2 regions of the Ornithinibacillus proteolyticus genome follow, and region 2 is predicted to be linked to the other one. Evidence: predicted binding sites of a transcription regulator. Region 2 holds the regulator's gene; the other holds the start of a gene.
What was found. The regulator LexA, encoded in region 2, represses DNA repair genes until DNA is damaged. The targets are predictions, from matches to a motif close to CGAACATATGTTCG.
Positions count from the first base shown of each region.

Region 1: the regulator LexA is predicted to act here: its motif matches at 1,440-1,453, upstream of AAIB49_RS11440 (YhjD family protein).

Region 1 covers NZ_JBCPXV010000022.1:11,922-15,672, reverse strand. The annotation lists gene AAIB49_RS11455 (DedA family protein) at 1-55, opposite strand, end outside; gene AAIB49_RS11450 (hypothetical protein) at 291-443, shown strand; gene AAIB49_RS11445 (competence protein ComK) at 564-1,085, shown strand; gene AAIB49_RS11440 (YhjD family protein) at 1,033-1,422, opposite strand; gene AAIB49_RS11435 (TVP38/TMEM64 family protein) at 1,648-2,307, shown strand; gene addB (helicase-exonuclease AddAB subunit AddB) at 2,387-3,751, shown strand, end outside.
Region 2 covers NZ_JBCPXV010000001.1:55,508-59,258, forward strand. The annotation lists gene tkt (transketolase) at 1-78, opposite strand, end outside; gene AAIB49_RS00310 (DUF896 domain-containing protein) at 179-415, opposite strand; gene AAIB49_RS00315 (YneB family resolvase-like protein) at 501-1,160, opposite strand; gene lexA (transcriptional repressor LexA) at 1,432-2,055, shown strand; gene glnA (type I glutamate--ammonia ligase) at 2,197-3,528, opposite strand; gene AAIB49_RS00330 (MerR family transcriptional regulator) at 3,589-3,751, opposite strand, start outside.

The DNA of each region.
Region 1 (3,751 bases), on a different contig from region 2:
GAATGAATATGGCTATGTAGCCATATTGATTAATGAAATCAAGCCAATTTTCCATAAGTATCCCGCTTTCTTTTCTCTCTCTAAAGCATCAAATTTTAAGGTTTATGTATTAATTATACTATATTGGTCAAGTTTATATAAGATGAGTCGATGAATTTATAAAATTTTGTACGGTAGGGAAAGTCTTATATGCATGTTAGAATGCAGCTTTTAAAACGGTTTAAAATGGAATTGTACCGTGTGAGGCGTATAGAAATTATCCATACTAGTAGAAAAAGGAGGACATGACAGTGAAAAAGAGAAAGAAAAGTCCAGAGTTAGAGACTTTTACATTATTAAATCCTAATTTCTTGTTACCTGCAGAGGAAAGCCACGTGGAAACAAATCAAGAAAAATCATTCTCAGATGGAAATATTTCTGAAAGTCTTCCAAATGAGGAATAAAAAGTGACTAATATTGTATTTTGTTGAAACTTGTCGCTAGTATGTTTCAATTTATTAAAAAATCTGTTAAATTAAATGTAGCCTCACCCTTTCATCTAAATATGAAAGGATGATTAAATAATGAATATGGAAGAATTGTATTCCCCATTACATGAAATTACTCCATTAACCTTAGCGGTTGTTGCTAAGCAGGATGAAGCTGGAAATGTTCGTACCTATGTTCTTGAGGAAGAAACGGAATATACGGTGAAACAATCCCCAAGTAAGCTTATCGATTATGCTTGCCGATTCTTTGGCTCAAGTCTCAAAGGCAGACAGGATGGAACTAGAGATATTTGTGGTATAACACATAAAGCGCCAATTTCAATCGATCCTTCTAGCGGCATGTACTTCTTTCCTACGACATCACCCACCAATGCAAAATGCTCGTGGATTGCCCATTCCCATATTGATTATGTAACACGTACAAGGGATAAAACTGATATCGTGTTTAAAAATGGGAAAAAACTGAGTCTTGATGCTTCTTATGGCTCCGTCATGAATCAAATTCATCGTACGGCACAATTTCGGTATCAATTAGACAACCGAATCAAGCATTTGCAGCTGCATAAGACTGGCCCTCGGCCAAAGCCTTCAACATAATGTCCTGTACAATTTCCTCAACTTTTTTTCGTATAGCCGGGTTAAAGTAATTTCGCTTTTCTTCTTTTCCTCTACATAAAAAGAGATAGGAGGAAAAAGAGTCATTTTTATTAATTAGCATTACTTGGAGCTTTTTCGCTTCCATTTTTCTCCGTAATTGTCTACGTTCGTCAAGTGCATTTGCATTCATCTTTTCTAAGAGCTGTATATATGGTTCTTTTATTTTGAAGGCACCCTTTTGGATGTGCTGAATATCCTGCTGAATTACGACAATTGCCATCGAAAGAAAAAGAAAGCGTGAAGCGATTTGTAATTCTTCATCTGTTAGATAGCGCATAAATCTCCCTCCGAATAAGAACGTTTGTTCCTATTATACGCCAATGTATTAAAAAAATACACTATAAAGGTTAAAAATTTTAATTGGTAAATATCGGGAAGGGTGAGGCTATACTTATAATGGCGTTAGTTAGAAAGAATCTATCTTTCGTTAAACTTTTCATAAAATGAAATTTACATTACAATAAAGTTGTACATTTAGGTTTTGGATAGGGAGTCTTACTAGATGAATTTATACAGTATCATAAAGGACTGGAAAATCGCTTTACAAAATGACGAATTAGATCAATATATAATGGAACTGCTTCAAAGTTATGAAAGCTTGGGCCCATTACCAGGAATATTGCTTCCATTTATTGAAGCATTTCTTCCTTTTTTGCCTCTAGTAGTTTTTGTAATGGCAAACGCTGCTGCCTATGGATTACTGGAAGGATTTCTTTTATCTTGGGCAGGATCTAGTTTAGGTTCGATTATGTTATTTTTAATCATACGGAAACTCGGTGATAAGAAAATCTTTGTCTCAGTACGTAAAAATAAACAAGTCCAAAAGGTAACAAACTGGTTAGAGAGACACGGATTTGGCCCATTGTTTCTACTAATGTGCTTCCCATTTTCACCATCGTCCGTAATCAATGTTGTTGCAGGGTTATCTAATATTAATGTGTACCAGTTTATATTAGCGGTATTACTTGGTAAATCTGTCATGATATTCTCTATTTCCTATATTGGTTCAAGTATCGTGTCATTTGCCCAAAACCCAATGAAAACCATCATTGTAGGTGCTTGCATTGTTTTATTCTGGATTGTTGGAAAGCTTATTGAGAAGAAGCTACATCAAAAATCGAAGCAAGAAGAGGTAGCCGCCGATTCGGAAGAAGTTAAATAGCAATAAAAAAACAAAACTTCTGTATGGAATAATATAAAGCAGAGGTTTTTTTCATTAGATGTTAAAGGGGGTATTATTTGTGGGACTACGCTTTATATTAGGGAGATCAGGCACGAACAAAAGTGAGATAGCATTTGAAGAAATAAAAGAAAAATCGATCGCTAATCCACAAGGTCCGCCAATATTTTATATTGTTCCGGACCAAATGACCTTTGAGCAGGAGTATGCATTATTCCGAGATGAATCGTTTCAAGGTAGTGCACGTACACAGGTTACAAGCTTTTCTCGATTAGCGTGGCTAATCCTGCAGGAAACAGGGGGAGCAACAAGACAATTCATTAGTTCTGTTGGAATACAGATGATGCTCCGTAAAATTATAGAAGAAAAAGAAGGGGAATGGAACGTATTCCAAAAAGCGGTTGAGAAACAAGGATTTTTAACCCAATTGGAAAAAATGATAACCGAATTTAAACGTTACGAGATTACCCCAGATACATTATTAGCACATAAATATCAAATTAATCAGTATGCTCATAAAGAACCAGGGGAAAGAGCACTGGTAAATAAGCTAGATGATTTGCATTATATTTATAAAGAGTTAGGACAGGCTTTAGCCAATAATTATATTGATAGTGAGGATCAATTAACATTACTGGCGGAAAAAATTAAAGAAGCAAAGAGTTTAGAAGGAGCGGAGATTTATTTTGAAGGGTTTCACCGTTTTACCCCGAAAGAACTAGTCGTCGTAGAAACACTTTTAACGAAATGCGAACAGATAACCGTTGCATTGACTGTTGATGATGCAGAGAATCCTAATATATCTGATATGGATTTGTTTTATCAAACGAAAGAAACGTATCAAGTCTTAAAACAGATGGCGGAAGCGAATCAAATTAAGGTTGAAAATAGTATAATGCTAAATCCGCTAGATGGTATTTTTTATGACAAGCCATATTTTGCACATTTGGAGGCAAACTTTGATGTTCGACCTGCACCAAAGTATGATGGGAAGGCTCCGATTCAAATTGCTGAAGCGGTGCATCCACGTGCTGAAATAGAAGGGGTAGCACAGGAAATATTACGATTAGTGCGTGAGGAAAATTATCGTTATCGTGATATAGCGGTGCTGATCCGCCAAACTGAAACATACCAGGATATCATTGGAACGATTTTTGAAGACTATAATATTCCAGTATTTATTGATGAAAAGCGAAGTATGCTAAATCATGCTTTAATTGAGTTTATTCGTTCTGCACTAGAAGTGGTCGATGCGAATTGGCGTTATGATGCTGTATTTCGCATGCTGAAAACGGGATTTATACCAGCATCAGATGAGGAATATCCGTTAACCAATGATGCGATTGATGAATTAGAGAATTATGTTATTGAATATGGTATCCGTTCGAGAAAGCAGTGGTTAAGTGAAAAGGATTGGATTTTCCAA
Region 2 (3,751 bases):
TGAATTAGATTTTTCTATGGCATCAATGGATAGGGTGCGAATTGCATTAATGGACATTTGCTCTATATTGGTAGACATACGTCATACTCCTTTCGGTCAAAAAGAATAGTAATACTTATTTCTGTAAATTGTAGATAGTTAACAAGTACTAGTATTCCTTATTACGAAATTACTATGTCTAATGTTTTTGGTTTCTTTCCTGCATGTCTCGTAACTTTTTAGGAGTCACGTCATTTCCCGCTGGGTCGATTACCGTCATGGTCTTCAATTGATTCTTAAAAGAGTTGCGGACATTCCCTAAATACTCTTCTCGTAGTTTTTTTCTCTCCCTTTCTTCATCCTTTGTCAGTCCTTCTGCAGTCTTTGCCTTTTTAGCCAGTGCATTAATACGAACTAATTTTTCTTTTGAAATCATCTCATAGCCTCCTAGAATAACTCTATCTTATTTAGCATTATTAATAGTAAAAAGCAAGAACACGACATGTTCTTGCTTTTTAATATTACCTGTTCAACTTATCTGAATCAATTATTTGATATTCTTGGTACCTTCTATGAACAGTTGCCTTTGAGATAGAATATCCCAATCCAGTTAACGTCTTTGCAATTTCACTGAAGGTAAGACCATTATTTCGCAATCGAATGATTTCCTCGATTGGTACTTCCTTTCTCTCTCTACCTGGAGCTAAATGCTGATTTGCCAGATTCTTAGCTGGATTATAACCATTCTCTATTGCTTTTTTCATACCTCGCTTTATTTTTACATTGTGAATTTTACGTTGGTATTCCTCCACTATTCCAACAATCTGTAATACCATGGAATCTGATTCGGATAATTCAAGCTTTCCATCGTGTATCGCAGTGTAGATGGAAATATTCAACTTCGCTAATTGATGAAACAATGCTATTTTTGTATTTCCCCGACCTAATCTTGTTTCATCTTGAATAAGGAGAGCATCTGCTTGTCCACGTTCAAACGCTTCAAGCATTTCAAATACGCCATCACGTTCTACTTCATATCCACTCGCTTGCTCCTCTATACATTTTACAACATGGAATTGATACCGATTAGCCAATTGGTATAATTCTTCCTTTTGTCTAGCTAAAGATGTTTCCTGAACTTTTTTATCTGTACTTACTCTGCAGTATATAATAACATTCAATTTATTAACTCCTATTATGCACTAATTAATGATACGTATAAGAAACCTAATGTTACAGCAAAAGCAACAATATAAAATAAATCTGTCTTGTTTACTCTACCAAACATTTTCCATCATCCCTTCTCCATTATATCACAAGAACCTTTGTTCGTATTTTTATTATAACAGAACATACGATCTTGTCAACGACTTTTTCGAACGAATGTTTGCATTCTATGCTATACGATGGTAAACTAGCATTAATAAATAATATGTGCGAGGTGTTTAATAGATGACAAAATTATCAACTAGACAACAAGCTATACTGGAATACATAAAAGAACAAGTCAGATTAAAAGGTTATCCACCATCTGTTAGAGAAATTGCTGAAGCAGTGGGCCTTGCCTCAAGCTCAACTGTTCACGGGCACCTCTCTAGATTAGAAAGCAAAGGTTTTATTCGCCGGGACCCTACTAAACCTCGAGCAATAGAAATACTAGATTTGGATGAAGAAAGTAATATCCCGAGGGAAGAAGCTCGCTATGCACCCGTTATTGGTAAAGTAACGGCAGGTATACCTATTACTGCTGTCGAAAATATTGAAGAATTTGTGCCAGTCCCTAGCTCAACTGCAGGTCCGGATGAAAATCTATTTGTCCTAGTAATTGATGGTGAAAGTATGATTGAGGCCGGTATTTTAGACGGTGATATGGTAATAGTGAAACAACAGAGTACGGCCCAAAATGGAGATATTGTTGTAGCAATGACGGAAGATGATGAAGCAACCGTAAAGCGATTCTTTAAAGAAAAAGATTATATTCGCTTACAGCCTGAAAACGCAACAATGGAGCCATTAATCTATAAGAATGTATCGATTCTTGGTAAAGTAGTTGGACTTTATCGTCATATTCATTAACGATATATCGAAATAAACAAACTAACACGCATTTGCCCATCTCTTGGCAAATGCGTTTATAATAATCGCAGAGCTAATATAATTTCTATCAAAAAACCGGTGAGCAAGGAGGATTCTCCTATACTCACCGGTTTTTTTCTATTAGTAGTTAGTTAAATATTGATCTCTTTCCCATGGATGTACGCTTGTTCTAAACATATCCCATTCAATCTCTTTCGCTTCGATATAATGTTCAAATAGATGCTCGCCTAGTGCTTCTACAATAACTTCATCATTTTTAAGTTCTTGTAATGCATCAATTAGTGATGATGGTAAATCTTTAATTCCAACTTCATCACGCTCTTCTTTTGTCATAACATAAATGTTACGATCAACTGCAGGTGGTGGTGTCATATTGTTACGGATTCCATCAAGTCCCGCTGCTAATAAAACAGATAATGCCATATATGGATTAGCTGCTGGGTCAACACTTCTTGCCTCAACACGTGTACTTAAACCACGAGAGTTTGGAATACGCATTAGACAGCTTCTGTTTGCTGCAGACCATGCTACATAGCTTGGTGCCTCATAGCCAGGTACTAAACGCTTATAGGAGTTAACTGTTGGATTAGTTACTGCTGTAAATCCAGTCGCATGCTTCACAATACCTGCAATAAATTGATAAGCAGTTTCACTTAATTCTAAATCTCCACTTGGATTGTAGAATGCATTTTCTCCACCTTTAAATAGAGACATGTTCGTATGCATTCCAGAACCGTTTACTCCAAATAATGGCTTAGGCATAAACGTTGCATGAAGATTATGTTTTCTAGCAATTGTCTTAACAACTAGCTTAAACGTTTGAATATCATCCGCATGTTTTAATGCATCAGAGTATTTAAAGTCAATTTCATGTTGTCCAGGAGCAACCTCATGGTGAGATGCTTCAATCTCAAAGCCCATTTCTTCTAATTCCAATACGATATCACGACGGCAATTTTCCCCTAAATCAGTCGGTGCTAAATCAAAATATCCACCATGGTCGTTTAATTCTAAAGAAGGATCTCCCTTTTCATCTAATTTAAATAGGAAAAATTCTGGTTCAGTTCCAATATTAAAGGCATCAAAGCCAAGCTCTTCCATTTTCTTTAAATTACGTTTTAAGTTATAACGTGGGCACCCTTCAAATGGTGTACCATCAGGACGATAAATATCACAAATAAAACGGGCAACTTTTCCCTTTTCTGACGTCCAAGGGAATACGACAAATGTATCTAAATCTGGATATAAATACATGTCAGATTCTTCAATACGTACAAATCCTTCGATAGATGAGCCATCAAACATCATTTTGTTATCAAGCGCTTTTTCTAATTGACTTAATGGGATTTCCACATTTTTAATTGTTCCTAACATGTCTGTAAATTGAAGTCGAATAAATTTAACGTTTTCTTCTTTGATTTTTCTTTCAATCTCTTCTCTCGAGTAACCCATAAATTTCTCTCCTCCTAAATTATAATCAGTATATTTAATAGGAATTCACTTCCCCTATACCTACCTATTCACAAAAAATCTAGCAAGTTCCCCTTGTCGTAGATTAGCTTTACCATATCGATTCGCTTCGGTAATTTCTTGTCTTAAAATCGTTCGAAGCTGCTTATCTGTTAGAACAGATTTCTTCTCTTCTGGTAATGCCTTTTCCTTTTCTTCTGTTTTC